Regions from separate parts of the Bacillus sp. 37MA genome, predicted to be linked through region 4. Evidence: riboswitches for the same ligand, from Rfam matches in the RefSeq annotation. Region 4 holds a riboswitch; each other region holds the start of a gene.
What was found. Region 4 has a riboswitch for S-adenosylmethionine ahead of A3M5_RS0120475 (bifunctional homocysteine S-methyltransferase/methylenetetrahydrofolate reductase). Riboswitches for the same ligand answer to the same signal wherever they lie in the genome.
Positions count from the first base shown of each region.

Region 1: it holds a riboswitch for S-adenosylmethionine, as region 4 does, so the genes downstream of both, metK (methionine adenosyltransferase) here and A3M5_RS0120475 (bifunctional homocysteine S-methyltransferase/methylenetetrahydrofolate reductase) in region 4, are expected to answer to the same signal.
Region 2: it holds a riboswitch for S-adenosylmethionine, as region 4 does, so the genes downstream of both, A3M5_RS0113670 (methionine ABC transporter ATP-binding protein) here and A3M5_RS0120475 (bifunctional homocysteine S-methyltransferase/methylenetetrahydrofolate reductase) in region 4, are expected to answer to the same signal.
Region 3: it holds a riboswitch for S-adenosylmethionine, as region 4 does, so the genes downstream of both, A3M5_RS0102500 (methionine biosynthesis PLP-dependent protein) here and A3M5_RS0120475 (bifunctional homocysteine S-methyltransferase/methylenetetrahydrofolate reductase) in region 4, are expected to answer to the same signal.

Region 1 covers NZ_KB889752.1:2,334,600-2,339,415, reverse strand. The annotation lists gene A3M5_RS0112930 (alpha/beta hydrolase family protein) at 1-222, shown strand, start outside; gene A3M5_RS0112925 (DUF2584 domain-containing protein) at 222-464, shown strand; gene pckA (phosphoenolpyruvate carboxykinase (ATP)) at 503-2,086, opposite strand; SAM riboswitch class I at 2,417-2,527, shown strand; gene metK (methionine adenosyltransferase) at 2,648-3,844, shown strand; gene A3M5_RS0112910 (gamma carbonic anhydrase) at 4,000-4,512, opposite strand; gene A3M5_RS0112905 (alpha/beta hydrolase) at 4,619-4,816, shown strand, end outside.
Region 2 covers NZ_KB889752.1:2,447,889-2,452,704, reverse strand. The annotation lists gene A3M5_RS0113695 (SulP family inorganic anion transporter) at 1-159, opposite strand, end outside; gene A3M5_RS0113690 (arsenate reductase family protein) at 285-635, shown strand; gene gcvH (glycine cleavage system protein GcvH) at 707-1,090, shown strand; gene A3M5_RS0113680 (hypothetical protein) at 1,185-1,541, shown strand; gene A3M5_RS0113675 (thioredoxin family protein) at 1,544-1,852, shown strand; SAM riboswitch class I at 1,929-2,033, shown strand; gene A3M5_RS0113670 (methionine ABC transporter ATP-binding protein) at 2,107-3,132, shown strand; gene A3M5_RS0113665 (methionine ABC transporter permease) at 3,125-3,793, shown strand; gene A3M5_RS0113660 (MetQ/NlpA family ABC transporter substrate-binding protein) at 3,823-4,674, shown strand.
Region 3 covers NZ_KB889752.1:459,713-464,528, forward strand. The annotation lists gene A3M5_RS0102480 (FixH family protein) at 1-538, shown strand, start outside; gene A3M5_RS0102485 (diacylglycerol/lipid kinase family protein) at 575-1,486, shown strand; gene A3M5_RS0102490 (hypothetical protein) at 1,522-1,797, opposite strand; gene A3M5_RS0102495 (substrate-binding domain-containing protein) at 1,972-2,259, shown strand; SAM riboswitch class I at 2,318-2,424, shown strand; gene A3M5_RS0102500 (methionine biosynthesis PLP-dependent protein) at 2,487-3,587, shown strand; gene metC (cystathionine beta-lyase) at 3,592-4,743, shown strand; gene A3M5_RS0102510 (GlsB/YeaQ/YmgE family stress response membrane protein) at 4,786-4,816, opposite strand, start outside.
Region 4 covers NZ_KB889752.1:3,718,366-3,723,181, forward strand. The annotation lists gene metH (methionine synthase) at 1-1,503, opposite strand, end outside; gene A3M5_RS0120475 (bifunctional homocysteine S-methyltransferase/methylenetetrahydrofolate reductase) at 1,484-3,343, opposite strand; SAM riboswitch class I at 3,430-3,541, opposite strand; gene A3M5_RS0120480 (hypothetical protein) at 3,612-4,319, opposite strand; gene A3M5_RS0120485 (ATP-binding cassette domain-containing protein) at 4,316-4,816, opposite strand, start outside.

The DNA.
Region 1 (4,816 bases), 1.4 Mb from region 4:
TTAAACGAAGCAGCGATGATAACAGCTCCTGTGTTCATTATTCACGGGAGGCTTGATGACAACGTATCCGTAGAACATGCATATCGTCTTGAGAAAAAGTTGGATAAGGCAGATATATTATATTTTAACGAGTATGATCATTACATACCACCTGCTGTAAATCGCAAAATTGTCGGGAAAATTGCAGTATGGATGAAAGAAAAAGGGAAGGGGAATGTATGATGGGCATGCCAATGGAATTAAACACAATGATTGTCACGAAAGGAAATGAAACGAGAGAAGAAGAAAACAGATTTGTATTAACAAAGAACGGCTACCGTCTGTATCCAATAGGCATTCCGATTGCCGTATACAAAGTGAAAGACAGTGAGCAAAGCGGGATAGCAATTATTGAAAAAGTGGAGTGGCAAAATGATACGACAACCATTACGTATACACTTGTATCATTAAAATCAACGAATTAATATGAAAACCCTCCTGACGAACAGGAGGGTTTTCATATTTACATTTTAGGTCCGCCAAGTACTTCGATGTCAGAAGGAACACCGGTGAATTTTTTGAAATTAGCACGGAATTTAGCAGAAAGTTCCTGTGCTTTGACCATGAACGCTTCCTGATCAGCCCATGATTTACGTGGAATTAATACATCATCAGGCACGCCTGGTACTTGAACTGGAATATTGAGACCGAATACTTTTGTTGTGTATGTTTCAACGTTATTTAGTTCTCCTTCAAGTGCTGCTTGAATCATCGCACGTGTGTATGAAAGCTTCATACGTTGTCCTGTCCCGTATTCGCCGGCTGTCCAGCCTGTGTTCACAAGGAATACCTGCACGTTATGCTCGTCAATTTTTTTGCCAAGCATTTCTGCGTACACGGTTGCAGGAAGCGGAAGGAACGGTGAGCCAAAGCATGTTGAGAATGTAGCTTCCGGGCTTGTAATGCCGCGTTCTGTACCGGCAAGTTTTGATGTGTATCCACTCAAGAAATGGTACATAGCCTGCTCTTTTGATAACTTGCTGATTGGAGGCAAAACGCCGAATGCATCAGCTGTTAAAAAGATAATTGTATGTGGGTGACCCGCGATGCTTGGATCAATAATATTCTCAATTGATTGAATCGGGTAAGCCGCACGCGTATTTTCAGTTAACGAGTTATCAGCGTAATCTGGAATGCGTGTATCATGATCAAGGATAACGTTTTCGAGAACAGAGCCGAAACGGATCGCATCGTAAATTTGCGGTTCTTTTTCACGTGTCAAGCCAATTGTTTTTGCATAGCAGCCACCTTCAATATTGAACACACCGTTTGCAGACCAGCCATGCTCATCATCCCCAATCAAGCGTCGGTTCGGGTCAGCAGAAAGCGTCGTTTTGCCTGTGCCGGAAAGACCAAAGAACAGGGCGACATCACCTTCGTAGCCGACATTTGCCGAGCAGTGCATGGACAATACGTTGTTTTCTGGCAAAAGGTAGTTCATCACGGAGAAGATCGATTTTTTCATTTCTCCAGCATATTCTGTTCCACCGATTAACACGACGCGTTGTTCAAATGAAATAATGATGAACGTTTCAGAATTAGTGCCATCCACAAGAGGATCAGCCTGGAACGTCGGAGCAGATAAAACCGTGAATCCCGCTTCATGCGAGCGGAGCTCTTCTTCTGTCGGACGGATGAACAATTGGTGAGCAAACAGGTTGTGCCACGCGTATTCATTGATGACCTGAATGGGCAGGCGATGTTTATGATCTGCACCGGCAAAGCCATTGAAAACGAACAGTTCATCTTTTTCTTTTAAATGGCGTAGGACTTTATCGTACAAGTTATTAAACTTTTCTTCAGAGATCGGTTGGTTCGAGCCCCAATCGATTTTATCCTTTACGGCCGCTTCTTTGACGGTAAATTTGTCTTTTGGAGAGCGTCCTGTATATTTGCCTGTTTCGGCGCAAACCGCACCGGATGCGGTTAAAATACCTTCAGCGCGTTTGAGTACCTTTTCTACGAGTACAGGTACAGAAGGCTGTTGTAATACATTTGAGCCTTTCAGCAGCTCGACGATTTCGCTGGAAACAGTTAGAGAGTTCATATTTGTACAACCATCCTTTTCGAAATTTTTATATGTGTTGTGATTAAGATGAAATTAGTATAACACATTAATATTAATAATCTATACTAATTAAAGAGATTTTTATATTTTAATGAATTTTTTTGGTTTTTGGGGTTTAATCAGTGTACTATATTAATAAGAAAGGGTGATATTGGATCATATAAAGTTTCTCTTCCGTCCGATTCAATGGGAATTTACTGACCGTTCATCTGCGACAAATGATGCTGCACATATAACTTATCTTTTTTTCTAAGGAAAATCGGTTGACATGATGAATGATCTTTCGTAACATTGACACTTGAACGGATACTCTTATCCTGAGCCGGTGGAGGGACAGGCCCTGTGAAACCCAGCAACCTGCCGTATAAAACGCGGAAAAGGTGCTAAACCTGAGCAAGGATCAACCTTGGACGATAAGAGTGAAAGGCCCGAGTAAAAACAACCTTTCCTCTCTCTATGCCGGGAGAGTTTTTTTATTTTCCGGATCATCGGGGGAATATGAGTACCGTACCCATACTGATTTAAAGGAGGAATTTTTTCATGACAAAACAGCGTCGCCTGTTTACATCAGAATCTGTAACAGAAGGACATCCGGATAAAATCTGTGATCAAATTTCCGATGCGATACTTGATGCGATTCTTGACAAAGACCCGAATGCCCGAGTAGCAGCGGAAACATCTGTCACAACGGGGCTCGTACTCGTTGCCGGGGAAATTACCACTTCATCTTATGTGGATATTCCAAAAATCGTTCGTGAAACGATAAAAGAAATTGGGTATGTACGTGCAAAATATGGATTTGACTACGAAACAGCTGGTGTATTGACATCGATTGATGAACAGTCACCCGATATTGCAGCCGGTGTAAACGTAGCACTCGAAGCACGTGAAGGCCAGATGACGGATAAAGAAATCGACGAAATCGGTGCCGGTGACCAAGGCTTAATGTTCGGTTACGCATGCAATGAAACAGCGGAATTAATGCCGCTGCCCATTTCACTCGCACATAAACTTGCACGTCGTCTGACACAGGTACGTAAAGATGAAGTGCTTGAATACCTTCGTCCGGATGGTAAAACGCAAGTAACGGTTGAATACGATGAACATGGTCAGCCGGTTCGTGTGGATACAATCGTTATTTCAACTCAACATCATCCAGAAATTACACTTGAGCAAATTCAAAAAGAAGTTCGCGAACATGTCATTAATGAAGTCGTACCGGCTGAATTGATCGACAGTGAAACGAAATTTTTCATTAACCCGACAGGCCGCTTTGTGATCGGCGGACCACAGGGGGATGCAGGTTTAACAGGCCGCAAAATCATCGTTGATACGTATGGCGGATATGCTCGTCATGGCGGTGGGGCATTCTCTGGTAAAGATCCGACGAAAGTAGACCGTTCTGCGGCCTATGCAGCTCGTTACGTGGCAAAAAATATTGTGGCTGGGGGTCTTGCGGATAAATGTGAAGTTCAGCTTGCATACGCAATCGGTGTAGCACAGCCGGTATCGATTGCTGTTGACACATTTGAAACAGGTACAGTGTCAGAAGAAGTTCTTGTTGACCTAATTCGCAAAAACTTCGACCTTCGTCCAGCAGGAATTATTAACATGCTTGATCTGCGCCGTCCTATTTATCGTCAAACAGCGGCATACGGCCACTTTGGGCGTACGGACGTGGATCTTCCATGGGAACGTACGGACAAAGCTGAGCTTTTGAAATCAGAAGCAAAATAATAAAAAGCTGCCTGAAAGTTATTTGACTTTCAGGCAGTCTTTTTTTTATGATGGTATGCTTTTATGACAGCTGATGGGATCTACCAATAAATGATCGGATCACAGGTTAAAAACGCAACGTTCATTTCCATACTTTTGTTAGCATATCTTGTACATCATTTTTGAATGGATTTATAATATTGTCCTTTTTCCGCATACTCGCGGACGATTCGTTCCATATCTTTCCGGTCCTCTTCAGTAACATCGCGAATGACTTTAGCGGGACGCCCGAATGCCATTGTGTTCGGTGGGATGATTTTGCCAGGCGGAACGAGGCTGCCGGCACCAATGAACGCACCTTCACCAATTTCAGCATTATCTAAAATGATGGACCCCATGCCGATGAGTGCACCTTTTCTAATTTTGCAGCTATGTAAAAGAACTTGGTGGCCGATCGTCACATGATCTTCTAATACGAGCGGGTTGTTTGGACTTTGATGCAGGACGGAATTGTCTTGAACGTTGACTCGATTTCCAATAACAGTTGGGGCGACGTCGCCGCGAATCACGGTATTGTACCAAATGGTAGATTCCTCTCCGATGCTCACATCACCGGTAATTGTGACATGATCTGCAATAAAAGCAGACTCTGCAATCTCTGGTTCTTTGTCTTTATAAGGATAAATCATCTATGAAACTCCTTTCTTTTTTTATATGTACCGTTTTATTTTATCGAAAGCCAAAAGATTTGTATAATAGAAAAAACGATTGCCGTTTGTGAAGGAGAGAGCAACTATGTGGAAATGGGAGTGTGAAGGGCGACCAAAAGGTGTGATCGTCATCGTGCACGGTGCACTTGAACATCACGGACGTTACGGCTGGCTTATTGAAATGTGGCGGCAGAATGGGTTTAATGTCGTTATGGGCGACCTGCCAGGACAAGGAATGACATCACGTGCCAAGCGTGGTCATATTTCGTCCTTTACTGAATAT
Region 2 (4,816 bases), 1.3 Mb from region 4:
CGTATAAATGCCGTATTCAGGATTCACACCTGATGCAATCGCAAACGCCATCCCTAAAGGAATAGCAATAATCCCGACAACGAGCCCTGATAAAAGGTCTTTTTGAAATGTTTGTAGTGAGTACGGTTTATATCTGCCGGTAAAAAACCATTGACGCATATGAATCACCCTCTTAATATCTATATATTTGATTATTTGAATATATATAAGGTATGCTTCTTTTTTTAGATTGTCAAAGGGTTTTTGCAAAAGTTGTCGAATTTCATTCAGTTGAGGTGAAAAATATGAAATTTTATTGGTATCCGAAATGCGGAACGTGTCGCAATGCGAAAAAGTGGCTTGATGAGAAAGGTGTTACGTACGAAGCGATTCATATTGTCGAAGCACCGCCTTCAAAAGAAGAGTTGAAACGGGCATATGAAAAAAGCGGACTACCACTGAAGAAATTTTTCAATACAAGCGGGCAAAAATACCGTGAGCTTGGATTGAAGGATAAAGTAACCTCTGCATCTGATGACGAACTACTCCATATTCTTGCGTCAGACGGTATGCTGATCAAACGTCCACTCGCGATTGGCGATGAAACGGTAACGGTTGGTTTTAAAGAAGATGAATATAATGCGAAGTGGCAATGATGATCTTGCATTCTGTCTGATGAATCAGTAAAGTGTAGAGTATACTTATTTTAATCTGGAGGTATAAACAAATGAATGTGCCTAAAGAGCTGCGTTATTCTGAAGAACATGAATGGGTGAAACAAGAAGAGGGGAACGTGCGCATCGGCATTACTGATTTTGCGCAATCTGAACTAGGTGATATTGTATTTGTTGAGCTGCCAGCTGTTGGTGATGAAATTAAGGTTGACGAGCCGTTCGGAAGCGTAGAATCCGTTAAAACAGTTTCAGAGTTGTACGCACCGATCAGCGGAAAAGTTATTGAAATCAACGAAGAACTTGAAGACAGTCCTGAGTTCGTAAATGAATCTGCTTACGATAAAGCATGGATGATTTTAATTGAGCCGTCTGATGCGTCACAAATTGACAAATTGATGACAGCAGCGCAGTACGAAGAAAGAGTAAAAGAAGAGTAATTGCCGGGCCGGTCCATTGCCGGTCTTTTTTACTTTGCTTTTTTCCCGGAAACGAGTGAAAATAGAGTTAACAACGTGCAGCGGGGTGATGGTGATGATTCTGGAAAAAGCAATTATCGTCGAAGGGTTATCCGATCGTAAACGAGTGGCTGAAATTGTGAAAGAACCGGTAGACATCATTTGTACGAATGGGACGATTGGCATATCGCGTCTAGATGAACTTGTAGATGAATTGTTCGAGCGGGATGTGTACATTTTAGTCGATGCAGATGCATCGGGTGAAAAGCTGCGCCGTCAGTTTAAACGTGAGTTGCCTCATGCCCGTCATCTCTATATTGACCGTAGATATAAAGAAGTCGCCTCTGTCCCTCATCGCGATCTTGCGTCTGTTTTAATGGCGGCGAATATCGATGTACGCGGGGAGTTTTTAGAGAAAGAAGGATTGCCATAACAATGAAAACAGTTCAATCAATTTACGATTTTTTAGCCGCCCCCAAAGCGGCTTTATATGTGTACACGCCGATGTGCGGCACATGCCAAGTAGCCGGCAGAATGCTTGATATTGTTGAAGCGATGAACATTGATTTGCCGCTTGAGCGGATTGATTTAAATTATCATGAAGACATTGCCCGCGAATTTGCGATTGAAAGCGTTCCTTGTTTACTTTTAATGTCAGAAGGAAAACTTAAAAAGAAAATTTACGCTTTTCAGTCAGTTCCCTATATATATGAAGAAATAATGTCTCATTTTCAAATAGGATAAAAATGTAAAAAATATACATTTTTGCTGTTGACATAACTGTCATTCCGGTGGTAGAATCCATTCATATTCATAATAACTCTTATCAAGAGAGGCTGAGGGATGTGCCCGATGAAGCCCGGCAACCATCTTTTTTAGAAAAGGTGCCAAATCACACAAAGCAATGTGCTTCGAGAGATGAGAGAAAGGGAACTTTACGCACTGCCTTTCTGTTATTATCCGCAGACAGGCTTTTTTTGTGAAAAGGAGTTAACAACATGATTTTAATTGAACAGGTAAAGAAAATATTTCAAACAAAAAATGGCCCCGTTACGGCCGTTGACGATATAAATCTTTCCATTTTAGAAGGCGAGATTTTCGGTATGATCGGCTATAGCGGCGCAGGTAAAAGTACGCTTATCCGCATGTTGAACGGCCTTGAGGCACCGACGGAAGGATCTGTAACCGTTGCAGGGCGGACGGTATCAAAAATTAAAGGCGGCGAATTACGGAAAGCGCGCCAAGAAATCGGTATGATTTTTCAACACTTCAATTTACTTTGGTCTCGCACAGTGCGCGAAAATATTGCGTTTCCGCTTGAAATTGCGGGCGTGTCAAAAGCGGAACGGGACAAACGTGTGAATGAATTGATCGAGCTTGTCGGTCTTGATGGACGCGGGGACTCCTATCCTTCGCAATTGTCAGGCGGCCAGAAGCAGCGTGTAGGTATCGCTCGGGCACTCGCAAATAACCCGAAAGTATTATTATGTGATGAAGCAACATCGGCGCTTGACCCACAGACGACGGATTCCATCTTAGAATTACTCGTCGATATTAATGAACGCCTCGGGCTGACAATCGTGCTTATTACACATGAAATGCACGTTATCCGCAAAATTTGTCATCGTGTTGCGGTAATGGAAGCAGGTAAAATCGTTGAAATGGGCCCGGTGCTTGATGTATTCCGCCGCCCTGAACAGTTAATTACAAAACGATTTGTCCAGCAGGTGACGGAGCCGGAAGAGTCGAAAGAAACAGTCCGTCATTTAGTAGAGGCACACCCAGATGGAAAAATTGTTAAATTGACGTTCGTCGGTGTATCGACTGAACAGCCGGTCATTACAGAAATTATTCGACGCTTTGATGTCGCGGTCAACATTTTGCAAGGGAAAATTTCACAGACGCAAAATGGTGCATACGGAACATTGTTCGTCCATTTAACCGGTAATGCTTCTGAAGTCGACAAAGCAGTGGCGTTTTTAGATGCGCAGCAAGTAGATTCGGAGGTTATTATGTATGATTGAACAATGGTTTCCAAATGTAGACTGGGACAAAATGTGGGAAGCGACACTTCAGACGCTTTATATGACGAGCATTTCTGTCGTTATCACATTCGTTCTCGGCCTTTTGCTCGGCTTATTGCTCTTTTTAACATCGAAAGGACAGCTGTGGGAAAATAAAGCGGTCTATGGCATCACGGCGGTTATTGTCAATGTCTTCCGCTCAATTCCATTTATCATTTTAATCGTCCTGCTCATTCCGTTTACGAAAGCGATTATCGGCACGATTATCGGTGAAAATGCGGCGTTGCCGGCACTTATTATCGGAGCGGCCCCATTTTATGCACGCATGGTTGAAATTGCGCTGCGTGAAATTGATAAAGGTGTGATTGAAGCGGCAAGAGCAATGGGGGCATCCACAAGTACGATTATTCGAAAAGTGCTCATCCCAGAATCGTTGCCAGCACTCGTTTCAGGACTCACCGTCACAGCGATTGCCCTTGTGGGTTACACAGCGATGGCGGGTGTCATTGGGGCAGGAGGACTAGGAAATCTCGCCTTTTTAGACGGATTCCAGCGTAGCCGTAATGATGTGACACTGATGGCGACAATCGTTATACTCATTATTGTGTTTATCATTCAGTTTATCGGGGACACGTTCACACGAAAACTGGATAAACGATAAGATAAAATATTTTCAGGAGGAATGACATGATGAAAAAATGGCTTCTCGGGTTTTTAACAGCCGCGATCGTGCTTGCTTTGGCAGCATGCGGAGGTGGGGAAGAATCAACAGATAAAGAAAAAGCAGATTCTGGTACATCAGAAGAGGACAAAACAATTGTTGTAGCGGCAAGTCCCGTACCTCATGCAGTTATTTTAGAAGAGGCAAAAGCTGCATTAAAGGAAAAAGGATATACACTTGAAGTAGAAACATTTCAAGACTACGTTTTGCCGAATAAAGTGTTAGATGAAGGAGAAGTGGATGCGAACTACTTCCAACACGTTCCTTACCTTGAAGTTCAAAAAAAAGAACATGGCTATGATTTTGTGAACGCTGGGGGTATCCATGTTGAACCTATTGGCGTTTATTCTAAAAAATACAAAAGTTTAAAAGAACTTCCAGATGGAGCGAAAATTATTTTAAGTTCATCTGTTGCGGATCATGGACGTGTTTTGGCTCTTTTTGAAGAAGCAGGATTAATTACATTGAAAGACGGTGTGGTGAAAGAATCAGCGACACTCGATGATATTGCTGAAAACAAAAAGAATTTGAAATTCGACTATGATTATGAACCTGCTTTGCTTCCACAAATTTATAATAACGATGAAGGTGATGCCGTCATGATTAACTCAAACTATGCGGTAGATGCCGGCTTGAACCCACTCGAAGATGCAATTGCTCTTGAAGGAAAAGACTCACCATACGCAAATATTATCGCTGTACGTGCCGGCGATGAAGACAAAGAAAAAATTAAAGCACTTGTTGATGTTCTTCACTCTCAAGAAATTGAAGACTTTATGTTGGAAGAGTGGGGCGGGGCATTCGTACCGGTCAACAAATAAAACGTTAGAAACGTCTGGCTGCGAGCCAGGCGTTTTTTATGCTAAATTTTCAAATAATTGCGAATTCAAGAGGATATCGTTTATATTTTGCGAATGAGGAAATATAGAAGAGTATGCTGGACCTCACAACATGTGAGAGAGA
Region 3 (4,816 bases), 3.3 Mb from region 4:
GTGGGAAGAAGGAGCAAAAGAAGAAAGCAATATGATTGAAGCGAAAAATAATAATGATGGTACGTATGAAGCGGAAACGACATTTGACCGTGATGGTGTTTTTACAGTGCAAGTGCACGTAACAGCAAGAGGGCTTCACACGATGCCGAAAAAGTCCGTTACGGTTGGAACGGGTGCTGCTCATGATGAAGCTATTCAGGAAGAAAAAGAGCTTCATGAGCATGAACATGGAGAAAGTGAGACAGGCTTTTCTATGCATTTTATGGAGCCTGACGGTGTGGAAGCTGAAAAAGAAACGATTCTAACAGCCCATTTGGAAAATGAAGGAGCTCCATTGGAAAAAGCCCAAGTCCGCTATGAGATTTGGAACAACAGCAATACTGAAAAACATACATGGGCTGATGCGGAAGAAACGAGTCCAGGCGAATATACAGCTGCCTACACATTTACAGAAGCAGGTGCGTTCACCGTGAAAGTTCATGTTGAAAATGACGAAGGACTACATGAACATGAAGAGCATCAAGTGGATGTGAAATAATAAACAACTCAAGTCATACTTGTCATAAAGAAGTGAGTGGTCCATATTTACCTTATTATTGTCAACCCATCATCAGGAAGTGGGAACGCCCGGTCACTTTGGACAAAAGTGGAACGGCACTTAAAAAAGAAGCACGTCCAGTACGATGCACTGATCGGCGGTTCGGAAGCATCGGCACGTGAATTTGTCTGGCAAAAAATGCAGGAAGTTAAAGTAAAAGCCGTAGTGGTCATTGGCGGTGATGGAACAGTCAATGCTATTTTGCAGGATGTTGTCTATACGGATACAGCGATCGCTGTTTTACCAGCAGGTTCAGGAAATGATATCGCCCGCATTTTCGGTTTAACGGATCATCCAGGTCAATTTGTAGATCAGTTGCTTACCGCCCGCAAACGAAAACAGATTGATGTAATGAAAGTGAATACGAGCTATGGATTAACGGTCGCAGGAGCAGGACTTGACGCAGATATTGCGGAGCGTATAAATAGAGCATTTTATAAAAAGTGGTTTAATAAGATAGGGGCCGGTTCATTTACTTATATGATCGGAACGATTTTATCGTCACTGTTATTTAAACCATTTAAAAGCACAATCATGATTGACAATGACAAGTTCGTATCAGATGAAACGTGGCTACTTGCCTGCGGAAACACATCATCTTACGGCGGGGGACTCGTTATTTGTCCGTATGCACACCCGATAGACGGTGTATTAGATGTAACGATGCTTCATACAGTGAAGCGGAGAAATATTCTCTTTCAGCTGTTCCCGGCACTATTGCGTGGTACCCCTGTTTTGAAGCAGGGTGTTACCTATAAAAAAGGGAAAGTCGTGAAAATCGATACTGATAGACCGATTTCCATTATGGTCGATGGGGAACAGATCGGTACAACCCCGGTTCAAGTTACTGTTCATGCAAAAGCACTCCATCTTATTTTAACAACATGAAAGAGACGCTTCGCAATTTGCGAAGCGTCTCTTTTTTAGTTTACTACCTGGAATACGATATGACGGTTCATAACCGGTTTCAGCTTAAAAAGAACATGTGTTTTTATTTCTTTTTTCATTACCGCTGAGACGGCCAAAGTGAGGGGTAATGATTGGATGAATAATGTTGCGCGGTGATCAATGTAGCGGGTAATCTGATCTTTGTAAAACAATTCGCGCTTTGCGATTTTCTCCTCTGTTTCTTTCGTAAGCTGCACAGCAAATTGTGTAACAGAATATTCGACTCCTCCAAAAAATTCAGCTACTGTCATAACACATGACACTCCTTCCTCCAATCCATTTGTCAATACTTATGTATATATCTTAACATAAAATTTACAAAAGATTAATATTTAATTAAAGAAAATTTATAATCTCCATATTTATATGCTGTAAACTTTTGTTTATACATAAAGAATTGAGAAAGATGAGTTTTTTATTCGATATTGTCACAGCTGTTGACAATTTCAAAGTATAACACGTATAAAATAGAGAAAAACCCTGAGCTTGTTCAATCAATTGTTAGTGTCCATGAAAAAGCGATTGACTTTATTAATAGTAACCCGGATGAAACAAAAACGTTAACGATTGCAGATATTAAAGAAACGACGAAACAGGAACTGCCTGTAGATATCGTTGACAGCGCATGGAAACGGATTACGTATACAGCAGATATTAATGAAGAAGTGGTAAAGGAATTTGCTGCATTGATTGACAAACAATTTATACAATAAAAAGGTTGTCATTGAGCTCATTTTCCTGTACATTTAAAAAATAAGACTAATTAAACATACCTTATCAAGAGAAGCGGAGGGACTGGCCCGATGATGCTTCAGCAACCGGCCTCGCAGGGCAAAGGTGCTAAATCCAGCGGACCGACACCGTCCGGGAGATGAGAAGAAGTGTAAAAACAAGCCTTCTTCCATGAAGGCTTGTTTTTTTATGAAAAGGAGCGATAGTGATGACAAATATTGAAACGAAATTAGCGCAAATTGGCAACCGGACAAATAATCCAACAGGTACAATTAATCCGCCTGTTTATTTTTCTACAGCGTACCGTCACGAAGGGATCGGTATGTCAACGGGGTACGATTATGTACGTACTGGCAATCCGACACGTGAAGTCGTTGAAAAAGCGATTGCAGACCTGGAAGGAGCGGATGCAGGTTTTGCTTTTTCATCTGGCATGGCAGCCATTCATACGCTGCTATCTTTATTTGAGCCGGGTGATGAATTTCTCGTTTCAGCTGATCTGTATGGCGGCACATACCGTCTGTTTGAAAAAGGATGGAAAAAGTTCGGCCTGGCATTTACATACGACAGCTTTGAGGATTTGACTAAAACGAAAAAGCACGTTTCAAATAAAACGAAAGCCATTTTCTTAGAAACACCAACGAATCCATTAATGAAGGAAACAGATATTGCTTCAGTTGCTTCTTTTGCAAAAGAACATAACTTAATTTTAATTGTTGATAATACGTTTTATACACCGGTGCTGCAGCGTCCGATCGAGCAAGGGGCTGACATCGTTCTCCATAGCGCGACGAAATATCTAGGCGGTCACAATGATGTACTTGCTGGACTTATCGCAGTAAAAGGAGAAGAGCTCTCGGCAAAAGTATTTGAATTTCAAAATGCGATTGGTGCGGTGCTGTCACCGTTTGATTCCTGGCTGCTTGCCCGCGGGATGAAAACGCTCAGCCTGCGTATGAAGCAGCACACGGAAAATGGGCAAAAAATCGCTGCGTTTTTAGAAACACACGATGATATTTTAGATGTGTTATATCCCGGACAAGGTGGGATGCTTTCATTTCGTTTAAAATCGGAAGAATGGGTCAATACATTTTTGCGAAATATGAAGTTAATTTCATTTGCGGAAAGCCTTGGGGGCGTAGAAAGCTTCATTACGTATCCTGCGACGCAGACACATATGGATATTCCTGAAGATGTACGAATCGCAAATGGTATCTGTAATAAGCTTCTGCGTTTCTCAATCGGTATTGAGCACGTGGAAGATTTGATGGGGGATTTAACGCAAGCATTTGAAAAGATGAAAGGATGATTAGATGAGCGACTATACATTTCAAACAAAATTGCTTCATAACAGCCATAAATTTGATCCGCATACAGGGGCAGTTAGTGTACCGATTCAGCACGCATCAACCTTTCACCAATCCGATTTTGATTCATTTGGCCAGTACGATTACAGCCGGTCTGGAAATCCGACGCGTGAAACACTTGAAGCGGCGATTGCGGAACTAGAAGGAGGCGTACGCGGATTTGCGTTTGCATCCGGCATGGCGGCGATTTCAACCGCGTTTCTTCTATTATCTAAAGGAGATCATGTCGTCGTAACAGAAGACGTATACGGCGGCACATTCCGCATGGTAACAGCGGTATTGACACGATTCGGTATTGAACATACATTCGTTGATATGACGGATCTCGATGCAGTTGCGAAAGCGATTCAGCCAAATACGAAAGTTATTTACATGGAAACACCGTCCAATCCTCTTTTAAAAGTGACCGACATTGAAGGGATCGTCAAACTTGCGAAAGCAAATGACTGTCTAACATTCCTTGATAACACGTTTTTAACGCCTGTATTGCAGCGTCCAATCGAATTCGGAGTCGACCTTGTTTTACACAGTGCAACGAAGTTCTTATCGGGCCATAGCGATGTGTTAGCAGGTCTTGCTGTCGCAAAGGATGAAAACATCGCATCAAAGGTTTATGCGCTTCAAAACTCATTTGGTGCCGTATTAGGAGTACAGGACTGCTGGCTCGTACTGCGTGGATTAAAAACATTGTCTGTCCGGCTAGAACAATCACAAAAAGGTGCGGCTGAAATAGCAAATTATTTAGCTTCGCATCCGCGCGTGAAAAATGTGTATTATCCAGGTCTGGCTGCTCATCCAGGTCATTCTATACATTTCCGCCAGGCATCAGGGGGAGGCGCTGTTTTATCATTTGAACTTGAAAATGAAGACGCTGTTCGTCAGTTTAGCGCCAATGTAAAGATTCCGGTTTTTGCCGTAAGTCTTGGTGCGGTTGAATCAATTTTATCGTATCCGCCAAAAATGTCTCACGCCGCGATGCCGCCAGAAGAACGGAATAAACGTGGCATAACAGACGGTCTTCTTCGTTTGTCAGTAGGTCTTGAATCGCCGGATGATTTAATCCGTGACTTTGACCAAGCATTTCAAACATTAACATAAAAAAAGTGTCACCCGCCTGAGCGGAGTGACACTTTTTTGTGATTAGGCATGACGCATTCTTTTAAGGATGAAG
Region 4 (4,816 bases):
GAGCGGATCGAAAATGATATCTTCCGGTGCAAGTCCCCATTTATGAACGAGCAAGTCATGTGAACGAATAGCAATTTCAAGTTTCCTTTCGCGCGTAACCGCCATCCCAACTTCATCGATTGTGCCGACAACAACGGCTGCCCCGTACTGTTTTACAAGCGGCATAACAGCATCGAACCGTTCTTCACCATCTTCTAAGTTAATGGAGTTAATAATGGCTTTCCCCTGCGAAAACTTTAAGGATTCTTCAATGACTTTCTCGTCCGTTGAGTCAATGACAAGCGGTACTTTTACCTTTTTGACGACTTCTTTCATAAAATTAGTCATATCTTCTAGTTCTTCACGGTCCGGGTTTGCGAGACAAATATCAATAACGTGTGCGCCGCCTTTTACTTGTGCGCGGGCAATTTCAGCTGCTTCTTCAAATTTGCCTTCCACAATCAACCGTTTAAATTTACGTGAACCGATCACATTCGTACGTTCACCGATGAAAAGAGGACGCATGGAATCATCATATAAAAGCGGCTCAATACCGGAAACGGCGTGGCCATGAGGATTCTCAGGAGTTGTACGCGGCGCTTTATCTTTTACTACTTCGCGCATGACACGAATATGTTCCGGTGTCGTGCCGCAGCAGCCGCCCACAATATTTAACCAGCCTTTATCGGCAAATGCTCCGAGCTTTTTGGATAACGATTCAGGTGATTCGTGATAATTACCTTCTTCATCCGGAAGACCGGCATTCGGGTAACAACTTACATAGCTTGTTGCCAGATCAGAGAGAGAACGGATGTGGTCGGTCATAAACTCTGGACCTGTCGCACAGTTCAATCCAACTGACAAAGGTTTAATATGTTCAATTGAAATGTAGAACGCTTCAATATTTTGTCCGGCAAGTGTTGTGCCCATCGGCTCAATTGTGCCAGAAATCATGACTGGCAATTCTTTTCCGGCTGCGTCAAACGCCCGTCTAATCCCAAGAGTGCCTGCTTTTACATTCAGCATATCTTGACTTGTTTCCATTAAAATCAGGTCAGAACCGCCTTCAATAAGTGCTTTCGCCTGTAATTCAAAGTTATCGACGAGTTCGTCAAATGTAATGCCTCCTGTAACGGACAACGTCTTCGTCGTTGGTCCAATGGCACCGGCAACGAATCGCGGCCATTCTGGTGTCGAAAATTCATCGACGACCTTGCGGGCAATTTCAACAGCACGTAAGTTAATTTCATACGCTTTATCGCCAAGATCGTATTCATTTAGTACGACAGGCGTTCCGCCAAATGTATTTGTTGCAATAATATCTGCACCCGCTTCTAAGTATTCACGGTGAATACGTTCAAGCACTTCCGGTTTTGTTAAATTCAAGTTCTCGTTACAGCCATCGTATTCTTCCCCACCGAAATCTTCCGGCGTTAAATTGGCGTTTTGCAGCATTGTTCCCATTGCTCCATCAATCAGGAGTATTCTCTTTTGAAGTTCTTTCTCAATTTGATGAGTCTGCATGAACAATCCCTCTCTCTTTTAGTGCATCCAGTTCATTTATATAATGAATTAATTCCATAGACATATCATAACGTAAAAACGGCGTAATAATGTATATTCCGTTAAAAATTTGTGTTGCTGTATCAAGCAGTTCTTTCGCAATCTGTATACCTTCTTTGGCAGCACGCTCTTGATCATCACCGCATGCACGCATTCTCTCAAGTGTCTCATCTGATAATTTAATACCGGGCACTTCATGGTGCAGAAATTCCGCATTGCGCATACTTGTTAATGGCATAATTCCGATGAATATAGGTGTTGATAAATGTTTTGTGGCTTCATATACGTCAACAATTTTTTCTTTCGTAAATACAGGCTGTGTAATAAAATAATCCGCACCGCATTCAATTTTTTTCTCCAATCTTGTCACGGCTCTTTCAAGAACACGGACGTTTGGATTGAACGCCGCCGCAACGGAAAAATTAGCTTTCTTTTTGAGCGGTTTACCAGAAAATGAAATCCCATCATTCAACTGTTTAATAAGCTGAATGAGTTCAGGGCTTGATACGTCATAGACATCTGTCGCACCTGGGAAGTCGCCTATTTTTGTTGGATCCCCCGTAATCGCAAGCACGTCATGAAGACCGAGCGCGTCAAGCCCCATTAAATGAGACTGCAGACCGATTAAATTGTGGTCACGGCACGTAATATGGACAAGTGAGCGGACATCATGTTGTAATTTTAATGTTGCACCCATCGCCATATTGCTGATCCGTGGAGAAGCAAGCGAGTTGTCTGCCATTGTGACGGCATCAACACCTGCGTCATACAATTTATTCGCACCTTCAATGAATTTTTCTGTGAGCAATGTTTTTGGTGTATCAAGTTCAACGATCACAGTTCGCTCCGTTTTCGCTTTTTCACAAATCGATACATCTGTGCTAGGCTTTGCTTCTTGAATGACAATCGGTTTTTTCGTTTTTACCTTTTTCTCCGTTAAAGGAGGAAGACCGACCAGCCGTTTTTTGGCTGCTTCTATATGTTTCGGCGTCGTACCGCAGCATCCGCCAATTAACCGGACGCCTTCGTTTCTTAAAAGGACGGCAGCACGGCCAAAATAATCCGCTTCTGATTCATAAACGATCCGGCCGTCTTCCACATCAAGAAGACTTGCATTGGGAGACGCGGATAGGAATGCTTTTTCAGGCAGTGTTACGCCTTCAAACGCTTGAATCGTATGGAAAGGGCCGAGACGACAGTTAACGCCAACAACATCAGCGCCAATTCCTTCAAGACGGTGCAATGCCTCATTTAAGGATAATCCATTTTGCAAAACACCAGGCTCATGCATGGAAACTTGAGCAATAATTGGAACATCACTCATTTCGCGTAAAACCTTTACAGATTCAGACAATTCTTCAAAATCGTAATATGTTTCAAATAAAATACCATCAGGGTCACCAGAGAGAAGACTTTCTGCTTGTTCACGGACCGAGGCGATAATTTCTGCATTTGTTGCGGTGCTTTTGCGGATCCCGCGAATACCTCCGATTGTACCGAGAACGAACTGTCCACCTGGTGCAGCAGCCTTTTTGGCAATCTCGATCGCCGCTGCATTCAATTCACGTGATCGGTTTTCAATGCCATAACGGGCAAGCTTAATCGCATTGGCCCCATACGTATTCGTTTGAATAACATCAGCACCTGCTGCAATGTAGTCTTTATGAATTTTTTCAATGATTTCGGGCTTTTCTGTATTTAATTCTTCATAGCAAAAGTCAATGCCATGTGAATATAAAAGCGTGCCCATCGCTCCATCAGCGGTAAGCACGTCTGTTTTGAGCCTGTCAAGTAATGTCATATTGTAAACGTCCTCTCTATATTTGAACTGAAAAAAGCCTTCCTAAATGCAAGAAGGCTTTTCAACATGTATGTGTTGTCCGTTCCTTCTCATCTTCCAGACTTAAATTTAGTAGTCTGCTGGATTTAGCACCTGACCTGTCTCGGCTGGTTGCTGAAGCGTCCGTGGGCCAGTACCCTCAGCTTCTCTTGATAAGAATAGGCTATTAAATTATATGAATAATTAAAATTATCATATCGTGTCGTATCGGTTCAGTCAAGAACAATTTTCACTGTATAGACGGGTGAATCGACGTTTTTCGAATGATCAGCCAAGTAATAAAAAAACAAATAACGCCAAGGAAAAACAAGATAACAAAATCCATCAAGATGGCATTGCTAGAATCACTGAAAAGAAATGATCCGATTTTTGTTTGAATAGAAGCGTTCATCAATATCAGACCACAAAAAGCTAAAAACGAAAGACCAATCGTTTTGCCGAATCGAAAGAAGATTGCTCCGATTAAAAATGCTGTGGCGAGACAAAAGAAAGAGAGTAACATGTCAACAACCGTTGCGGTCAAAAAAGAAGGGGATGTTGACAGTAAATCTGATAATCTGAAAAAGTGAACGGTTTTCAAATTCAAAAGGTCTTTTGTCACCAGGATGGCCAATTCCACTAAAATCGTGTGAATAACTGCCATTATAATCGAAGTAACGAGAAACGAAAGCCCGATACCGGCTAAAAACTGATTGCGGGTGGCGCCGCGTTGTATACAGTACGACATGCTGTCTTTTACGGCAATAAATCCGGTAATCGTCAAATAAGCGAATAACGCAATCGATGTGCCGCCCATATACACTTCGCCGTCGGTAAACGAATAAGCAGAGATAATGGAAAGCAGCACGGTGCTGCCGAGAATGATCCAAAACACACTGGCTGCTTTTTTCGTTCCAGTCCATTCGTAGTGAATAACCGCTTTTATATTGTTCATCATTTTTTACCTCCTGTGCGAGAATCGGTTAAGTGAACCATTAGCTCTTGAATCGGAATTGAATCTGTGTCAAGACGGTACAGTTCCGCTTCATGGCGGTTCCATTCAGAACCATATACGTAAGCTGTTATGCGTCCGGCAAATTCTTTACGATGGATGGGTGCTTTTCCATTCAAGTATTCTGTCACATCTTTTTTCGTCCCGGTAATCGAAAAGCTCATCGAACGTAATGTTTCCACGTCTTGATGAAGAAGAAGGGCCCCCTTATGAATGATAAACACATCTTCAAATAATTTTGCTGCTTCATCAATGAGATGGGTAGAGAGGATGAACAGACGTGGCTGGCGTTCGTATTCTTCTATTAATAAATCATAAAAACGGCTGCGCGCGGCGGCATCGAGTCCGATGTATGGTTCATCGAAAATCGTCACTGGTGAATAGCTGGCCAGTCCAACCGTAATGCCGAGCCCCGACTCCATTCCTTTGGACAAGCTTTTTAC